DNA from 2 places in the Microbacterium plantarum genome. Region 1 is predicted to be linked to the other one. Evidence: predicted binding sites of a transcription regulator. Region 1 holds the regulator's gene; the other holds the start of a gene.
The links. The regulator HspR, encoded in region 1, represses chaperone genes until heat shock. The targets are predictions, from matches to a motif close to AAGTTGAGTCNNNNNGACTCAACTT.
Positions count from the first base shown of each region.

Region 1 (3,409 bases):
TCCAGGCGCCCACCCCGGGCACGGCCGAGCCGACGATCCTCGAGGTCGTCGAGGTCGGCTACCGCCTCGGCGGCATCGAGCTGCGTCCGGCGAAGGTCGTCGTCGCGGTGCCGGCCGAATAGGAGGCAACGACATGGCCAGTCAGGACTGGTTCGACAAGGACTTCTACAAGGTGCTGGGCGTCTCCAAAGACGTCTCCGACACCGACCTGAAGAAGACCTACCGCAAGCTCGCGCGCAAGTACCACCCCGACTCGACGCAGGGAGACCCCGCGGCCGAGGCGAAGTTCAAGGAGATCAGCGAGGCGTACTCCGTGCTCTCCGACAAGGAGCAGCGCGCGGAGTACGACCAGATCCGGGCGATGGGGTCGGGCAGCGCCCGCTTCACCGCGGGTGGCCAGGGCGCCGGTGGCTTCGAGGACGTCTTCAGCGCCTTCAACCAGGGTGCGCGAGGCGGTGCCGGAGCTCGCGGCGCGGACTTCGACGACATCTTCGCGATGTTCAACCAGCAGACGGGGCGGTCGAGCCGCTTCGGGTCGGGCGGCTTCGGCCGCTCGACCGGGGGCTTCCAGGGCTTCGGCGGCCCGCAGCGCGGTGCGGACGTCACCGCACGGACGACGCTCGACTTCGCCACCGCGGTCCGCGGTGACACCGTCACGCTCCAGGGCGAGGACGGCAAGCCGTTCAAGGTGAAGATCCCGGCGGGTGTGAAGGACGGGCAGAAGATCCGGCTCCGCGGTCGCGGGCGTCCCTCGCCGGACGGCGGTGAATCGGGTGACATCGTCGTGAGCGTCACGGTCCGGCCGCACCCGGTCTTCACGCGCGACGGACTCAACCTTCGCGTGGTGGTCCCGGTGACCTTCACCGAGGCGGCCCTCGGCGCCACGATCGAGGTGCCGACGCTGGGCGGCGACCCCGTCAAGCTCCGGGTCGCGCCCGGCACCCCGTCGGGCCGCGTCCTGCGGGTCAAGGGGCGCGGCGTGAGCACGTCGAAGGGCACGGGCGATCTGCTGGCCGAGGTCCAGGTCGCCGTTCCCGCGCACCTCGACGAAGAGGCCCGAGCGGCCCTCGAACGATTCGCGGAGGTCGAGCCCCGCGAGAACCCCCGCGCCGACCTGATGAACAAGGCGCGCGGCTGACACATTCGTCTCGACCCGTCGCATCCGATCCCCTCGGGCGGACGCGGCGGGTCGCCCGACGACACTCTCGACGCCCAGGAGGTGACCAACCATGGCTGATGACGACATCGACGAGGACGCCCCGATCTTCGCGATCGCGGCCGCGGCGGAGCTCGCGGCCATGCACGCGCAGACCCTCCGGCAGTACGACCGGCTGGGCCTCGTGGTGCCCGGGCGCACGCAGGGAGGGTCGCGTCGATACTCGCTGCGCCACATCCGGCAGCTGCGAGAAGTGGCGCGGATGTCGGCGGAAGGCATCAGCCTGCCCGCCATCGCACGCATCCTGGAGCTCGAGAACGAGGTCGCGGGACTCCGCCGCGAGGTGCGGGACCTCGAGCAGCGTCTGCGCGACGAGATGCAGCAGCGCCCCGGCGCGCGAGTGTTCGCCGCCGGTGCCACGGGCGCCGTCGTGACCCTGCGTCACGGCGCGCGCGTGCGCCGGGCGACCGAGGTCGTGCTCTACCGCCGCCCCTCCGACCCGCCCGCGTCCGCGCAGCCGTAGCCGACCCGACGCGAAGGGGCGTTATCCGACGCGCGCACCGACCATTAGGGTCGGTTCGCGCGTGTGGCGGGGATGTGCGCAGGGGGTCCTGCACAGGCGGGGCGACGGAGATCGGATGTCGAACGGGCTGGGGAGAGCTCGGGGTGGGTGCGGAGGGCCGACAGCCTGGACGAGTGGCACGCACTCCTGTTGAACTCCCCGAGGCGCTGCCGGGTGCCTTCACGGTCGGGACGGCGCGCGCGACCGGAGTGACGCGCGGCAGACTCCGTTCAGCCGACCTGGCCGCGCCCTTCCACGGCATCCGCTCGCGTGCGCCCGTGACGGACGTGCGCGCGCTGGTGACCGCTTATCTGCCGAAACTTCGCGCGGGCGAGCACATCAGTCATGCCACGGCAGTGGCTCTCGTCGGCGGCTGGATCCCCGAGCGGCTGCGCGCGCAGGTGGATGTCGCAGCGCCGCGACCGCTCGGGCGTGCCCGTGGTGTCGGGGTGCGCGGGCACGAAGCTGCCGCGGCGAGTCTGTGGCGATTCGGACCCGTTCCGATCGCGCACCCGGCCGTCGCCTGGTGCCAATCGGCCGAGCTCATGGACGAACGCGAGCTCGTCATCGCGGCAGACTCCCTGATGCGCAGGCATGATCCTGTCTTGTCGATCGAGCAGCTCCGTGGAGCGGTGGCGGAGTGGTCCGGTCGGCGCGGCGTACGCGCGCTCCGACTCGCGTACGAACGCTGCCGGGAACGCACCGACTCGGTTGCGGAGACCGAGCTGCGTCTCGACGCCGAAGACCTCGGAATGACCACCTTCGAGGTCAACGCGGTCATCCGCGATGAGGCCGGGCGCTTCGTGGCCTATGGCGACCTCGTCGACGTCGGGCGGCGCGTGCTCCTGGAGTACGACGGTCAGCAGCACCGGCTCGACGACGCGCAGTACGGCCGCCGATCAGGCGGGGGGGCAAGTCGGCGGGGGGCAAGTGGGCGCGGTCAGGCGGGTGGGAGGCGCAGCGTGTTGGCGGACTCGTCGAGGGTCAGGTCGTCGACGACGCGGAGCGAGCGGGCGAGGTGATCGAGCTCCTCCAGAACCGTCCCCACGCGCTCGCGGTCGCTGCACACGGCCGACAGCGTGACGAGATGGGTTCCCGTGTCCCAGGTGTACGAGACGAACGGGGGAGTCCGCGGGTCAGGCGGCAGCGTCATGACGAGCTTCTCGCCCGCCCCGAGGTAGGGGGAGCGGAAGTCCTCGGTGTCGTCGTACTCCATCGGCATCATCGCTCGCGCGGTGCGCACCTGCGGGGTCGCCTCCTGCATCTGCGCGAGGACGACGAGCAGCTCGGGATCGGCCTTCCACATCCACGCTCGCACGCGCCCGTCGGCTCGGCGCATGAGCATCGGCACCGCCTGGCTCGCGGCCCACGCGGCGAAGCGTCCACCGGGGCGGGGCGCCGCTCCTATCGCGGCGTTCGCCTGGCTCAGCAGCATCCCGATCGCGCGCTTGCGAGCGCGGCGTCCGGAGAATCCGAACGATTCGGTGACGGCAACCCAGCGGGCGGGATCGGCATCGGCTTCGAGTCGGGCCATGACCCCAGCCTAGGGATGCCGCCTGGGTGCGCGCGGGGCGTCGCGCGCAGCGTCCGACGCGGCCCGAGTCGGTTTCCCCCAACGCCGTGCCGCCTCCCGGGAGCCCCTATACCGCTCGGGTAAGCTCGGGGCCGCCGCGTCGGCCACAGCCGGCGGC
Region 1 is NZ_CP141117.1:372,549-375,957, forward strand. It holds gene VC184_RS01775 (nucleotide exchange factor GrpE) at 1-122, shown strand, start outside; gene VC184_RS01780 (DnaJ C-terminal domain-containing protein) at 134-1,138, shown strand; gene VC184_RS01785 (heat shock protein transcriptional repressor HspR) at 1,230-1,679, shown strand; gene VC184_RS01790 (hypothetical protein) at 1,853-2,740, shown strand; gene VC184_RS01795 (hypothetical protein) at 2,659-3,252, opposite strand.

Region 2 (3,409 bases), 300 kb from region 1:
CGAATGGGTCGACGGGTCGCCCCTGGTGCTCGCGGGGTGGCACGCGGTGCCGTTCTCGCGGAGCGACGTGACCTTCGAACCGCGGACGCGGCTTCCGGAGCATCCCAACGCGATGACCCTGAGCGCGTGGGACGCCGCGGGCGATCTCGTCGCGTCGGAAACGTATCTCTCGGTCGGGGGCGGCTTCATCCGACGCGCAGGCGAAGCCGCCGAGGCGGGCGGACGGCGCGGAGGTTCGGGCGCTGTCGCCTGGCCGTACCGCTTCAGCACCGCGGCGGAGCTGCTCGAGCTGTGCGAGCGCGAGCAGATGAGCATCGCCGGCCTCGCGCGCCGCAACGAGGAGGCACTCCGGCCGGAGGCCGAGGTCGCTGCCGGCCTCGACGCGATCTGGGATGCCATGGCGGGGTGCGTCGAGGCGGGGCTTCGAGCCGACGGCACCTTGCCGGGGATGCTGCGCGTGCGGCGCCGGGCGGGGGCGATGCGGGCGCAGCTCGAACAGGCGGAGGCGGCGGGTGGGCGTGAGCTGCCGGGGGAGTGGCTCGGTGCTTTCGCGCTCGCCGTCAACGAGGAGAACGCGTCGGGTGGACGCGTGGTCACCGCGCCCACCAACGGTGCCGCAGGAATCCTTCCGGCGGTGGCTATGTACTGGTGGCGGTTCGCGGCGAAGTCGCGGCTCGCGTCGGAGGATCTGGATCGGCGCCGCGGCATCAGGCGGTTCCTGTTGACCGCGACGGCGCTGGGGTCGCTGTTCAAGGCGAACGCGTCCATCTCGGGTGCGGAGGGCGGCTGCCAGGCCGAGGTCGGATCTGCGTGCGCAATGGCTGCGGGAGGCCTGACGGCGGTCATGGGCGGCAACAGCGCGCAGATCGAGAATGCGGCGGAGATCGCGATGGAGCACCACCTCGGGCTCACGTGCGACCCGGTCGGTGGCCTCGTGCAGATCCCGTGCATCGAGCGCAACGCGATCGCGGCGTCGACGGCGGTCACCGCGGCGCGACTCGCGTTGCGGGGTGACGGGCAGCATTACGTGTCGCTGGATGCCGTCGTCGAGACGATGCGCCAGACCGGGATCGACATGTCGCACAAGTACAAGGAGACGAGCGAGGGCGGTCTCGCCGTGAACGTCGTCGAGTGCTGAGAGGCCCTCCCGCGCCCCGTCTTCGGGGCGCTGTTCGCTGTGCGAGAACCCTTGGCACTCGATGGGGGAGAGTGCTAATCTGGATGCAGTTGAGCCGAGACGGCTCAACTTTCAGATCTCAACACGAAGCATCAGAGAAGGGAAAGATCGATGGCTACTTATGACCCGTTCCGCGACCTCGACCGCATCGCCTCGAGCCTCTTCGACACGCGCCGCGGCCCCCGTCGCATGCCGATGGACCTCTACCGTGACGGCGACCACTACGTGATGACCGCCGACCTGCCGGGCATCGACCCGGGCTCGGTCGACATCGACGTCGACGGCCAGCTGCTGACCATCCGCGCCGAGCGCACGCTCGCGAGCGGTGACGGAGTGAAGTGGATCACGCGCGAGCGTGAAGCCGCGAGCTTCCTGCGTCAGCTGAACCTCGGCCAGGGCGTCGACACGGAAGGCATCGCCGCGACCTACAACAACGGCGTCCTGACTGTGACCATCCCGGTCAGCGAGAAGGCCAAGCCGCGCAAGGTCGAGGTCACGACCGACGCAGCCGCGCCGGTGGTGCCGATCGAGAACTGATCGCGCAGATCCGCGTTCGCACGACGGGCGGCCGCAGCTCTTTCGGGGGCGGCGGCCGCCCTTTCGCGTATATCCCCCAGCGCCCGCGACCGATTCGAAGGCGCGCGATGCGCGCGCCCGACTGCGTGGCTGCAGCACTCAGAAGGGTGGCGGTTCGTCCGGCGGTGGTCCGCCGCGTGTCGCATCCGGTGGCGGGTCCGTGGTGGCGATGGTGAAGCAGACGGCCGGTATGGGTACGTCTTCGCGGTAGACCCGGCCGAGGGGTGAGGTCCATTCCAGGACCCCGCCGCCGACCTGCCTGACCTCCCACTTCGTGAATTGCTTCATCGAGTGGTGTCGTTGGCAGAGGTGGGCGAGGTTGAAGATGTGGGTGTGCCCGCCGAGGGCGTGATCGATCGTGTGGTCGAGCTCGCAGCGGATCGCGGCTCTGCGGCATCCGGGGAACCGGCAGTGCTGGTCGCGCGCCATCAGGAGCTTCTTCATCGACGCCGTGGGCCGGTAGGTGTCGATCTCGACCGGGGTGCGGGTGACGGGGTCGATGAAGAGCCGGTCCCACTCGCTGACCTGCCCGGCGAGCTCGCGTGCCGTATCCGCATCGATCAGCGCGCCCCCGACGGCTTCGGCCGGGTTCTCGTCACGCCCCATCAACGTCTCGGCGGTGACCGCCACCTGAACCCGCGCGCGGATCGCCCCGAGCCCACCAGCCCGGTCGATCCCATACGTCGGGTCAACGACCGGCGCCCCGCCGAGCACCAGGTCGCCGAGGATGTCGGCGCGCAGCTGATCCATCGTCCTCGTGTCGGCGGGCTTACCCGACCCAGCGGCATCCGCCCCGGCACCTTCCGCCCCGTCGCCCTCCGCCCGGGCGTCCTTCACGGACTGCCCCATCTGCGTCAGCCGGTCGAGCATCCCGGCGGCGATGACCGTCGGAAGGTTCGCGACGAGATTCGACATCCCATCCGACCCGTGGAACACCCGTACGCACCGCTCCGCCGCCGCGGTCTTGTGCCGGTCGGTGAACGTCTGCGGGTGAAGCCGGGCTGCCAACGCATCCAGCGCACCCCGCACCCGCGACGGCACGTCCCGCTCGCACACCGCGATCGCGGCTTCCGCGAACGAATCCCGCACCTCATTCGGAAGCCCCGCACCGACCCGCACGACCACATTCACGTGGCCACGTTCGATCCGCCGCTGCACCCACGCCTCGAACACCGCGGGATAGTCGTCGATGACGGTCATCGCATGGTCGATCTCACCCTGCAGCCGCCGATCCGTCAACCGCGCCATCCCGGCCGCTTCGGCCGCGACTGAACGCAACTCCATGTCCGACGCCATACCCCGCACCCCGTCGCGGCGCGCGTCGTGCAGGGCGGCGTGACCCAGGTCGGCCAGCGCCCGGGTGCGAGCGATGTCAGCGGCGTGAGAGAGGTCAAGGGCCTCCGCGTACCTCGCAAAAGCGAGCGCTTGCGACGGCGTGACCTCGTCGCGTCGCGCCTCGCTTCCCCCGTCACTCGCCGTCATGTTCCCATTGTGACAGCGGGGTACGACATTCGAGTCGAACACATGTTCGGTTATCGAAAGTCAGGGCACCGTCCCGCCGGGGGAGGAATCGACATCGCGAGACGCCGCGCGACCCGCAACTCCGCTCCGCGCGGTCGTCAGGACAGACGTCGCAGCTTCGTCGTCAGCTGCTCG
Region 2 is NZ_CP141117.1:671,909-675,317, forward strand. It holds gene VC184_RS03170 (L-serine ammonia-lyase) at 1-1,138, shown strand, start outside; gene VC184_RS03175 (Hsp20/alpha crystallin family protein) at 1,289-1,714, shown strand; gene VC184_RS03180 (HNH endonuclease signature motif containing protein) at 1,853-3,235, opposite strand; gene VC184_RS03185 (MarR family winged helix-turn-helix transcriptional regulator) at 3,373-3,409, opposite strand, start outside.
Region 2: a site for HspR is predicted at 1,225-1,249, ahead of VC184_RS03175 (Hsp20/alpha crystallin family protein). Genes of this name have one in related genera too.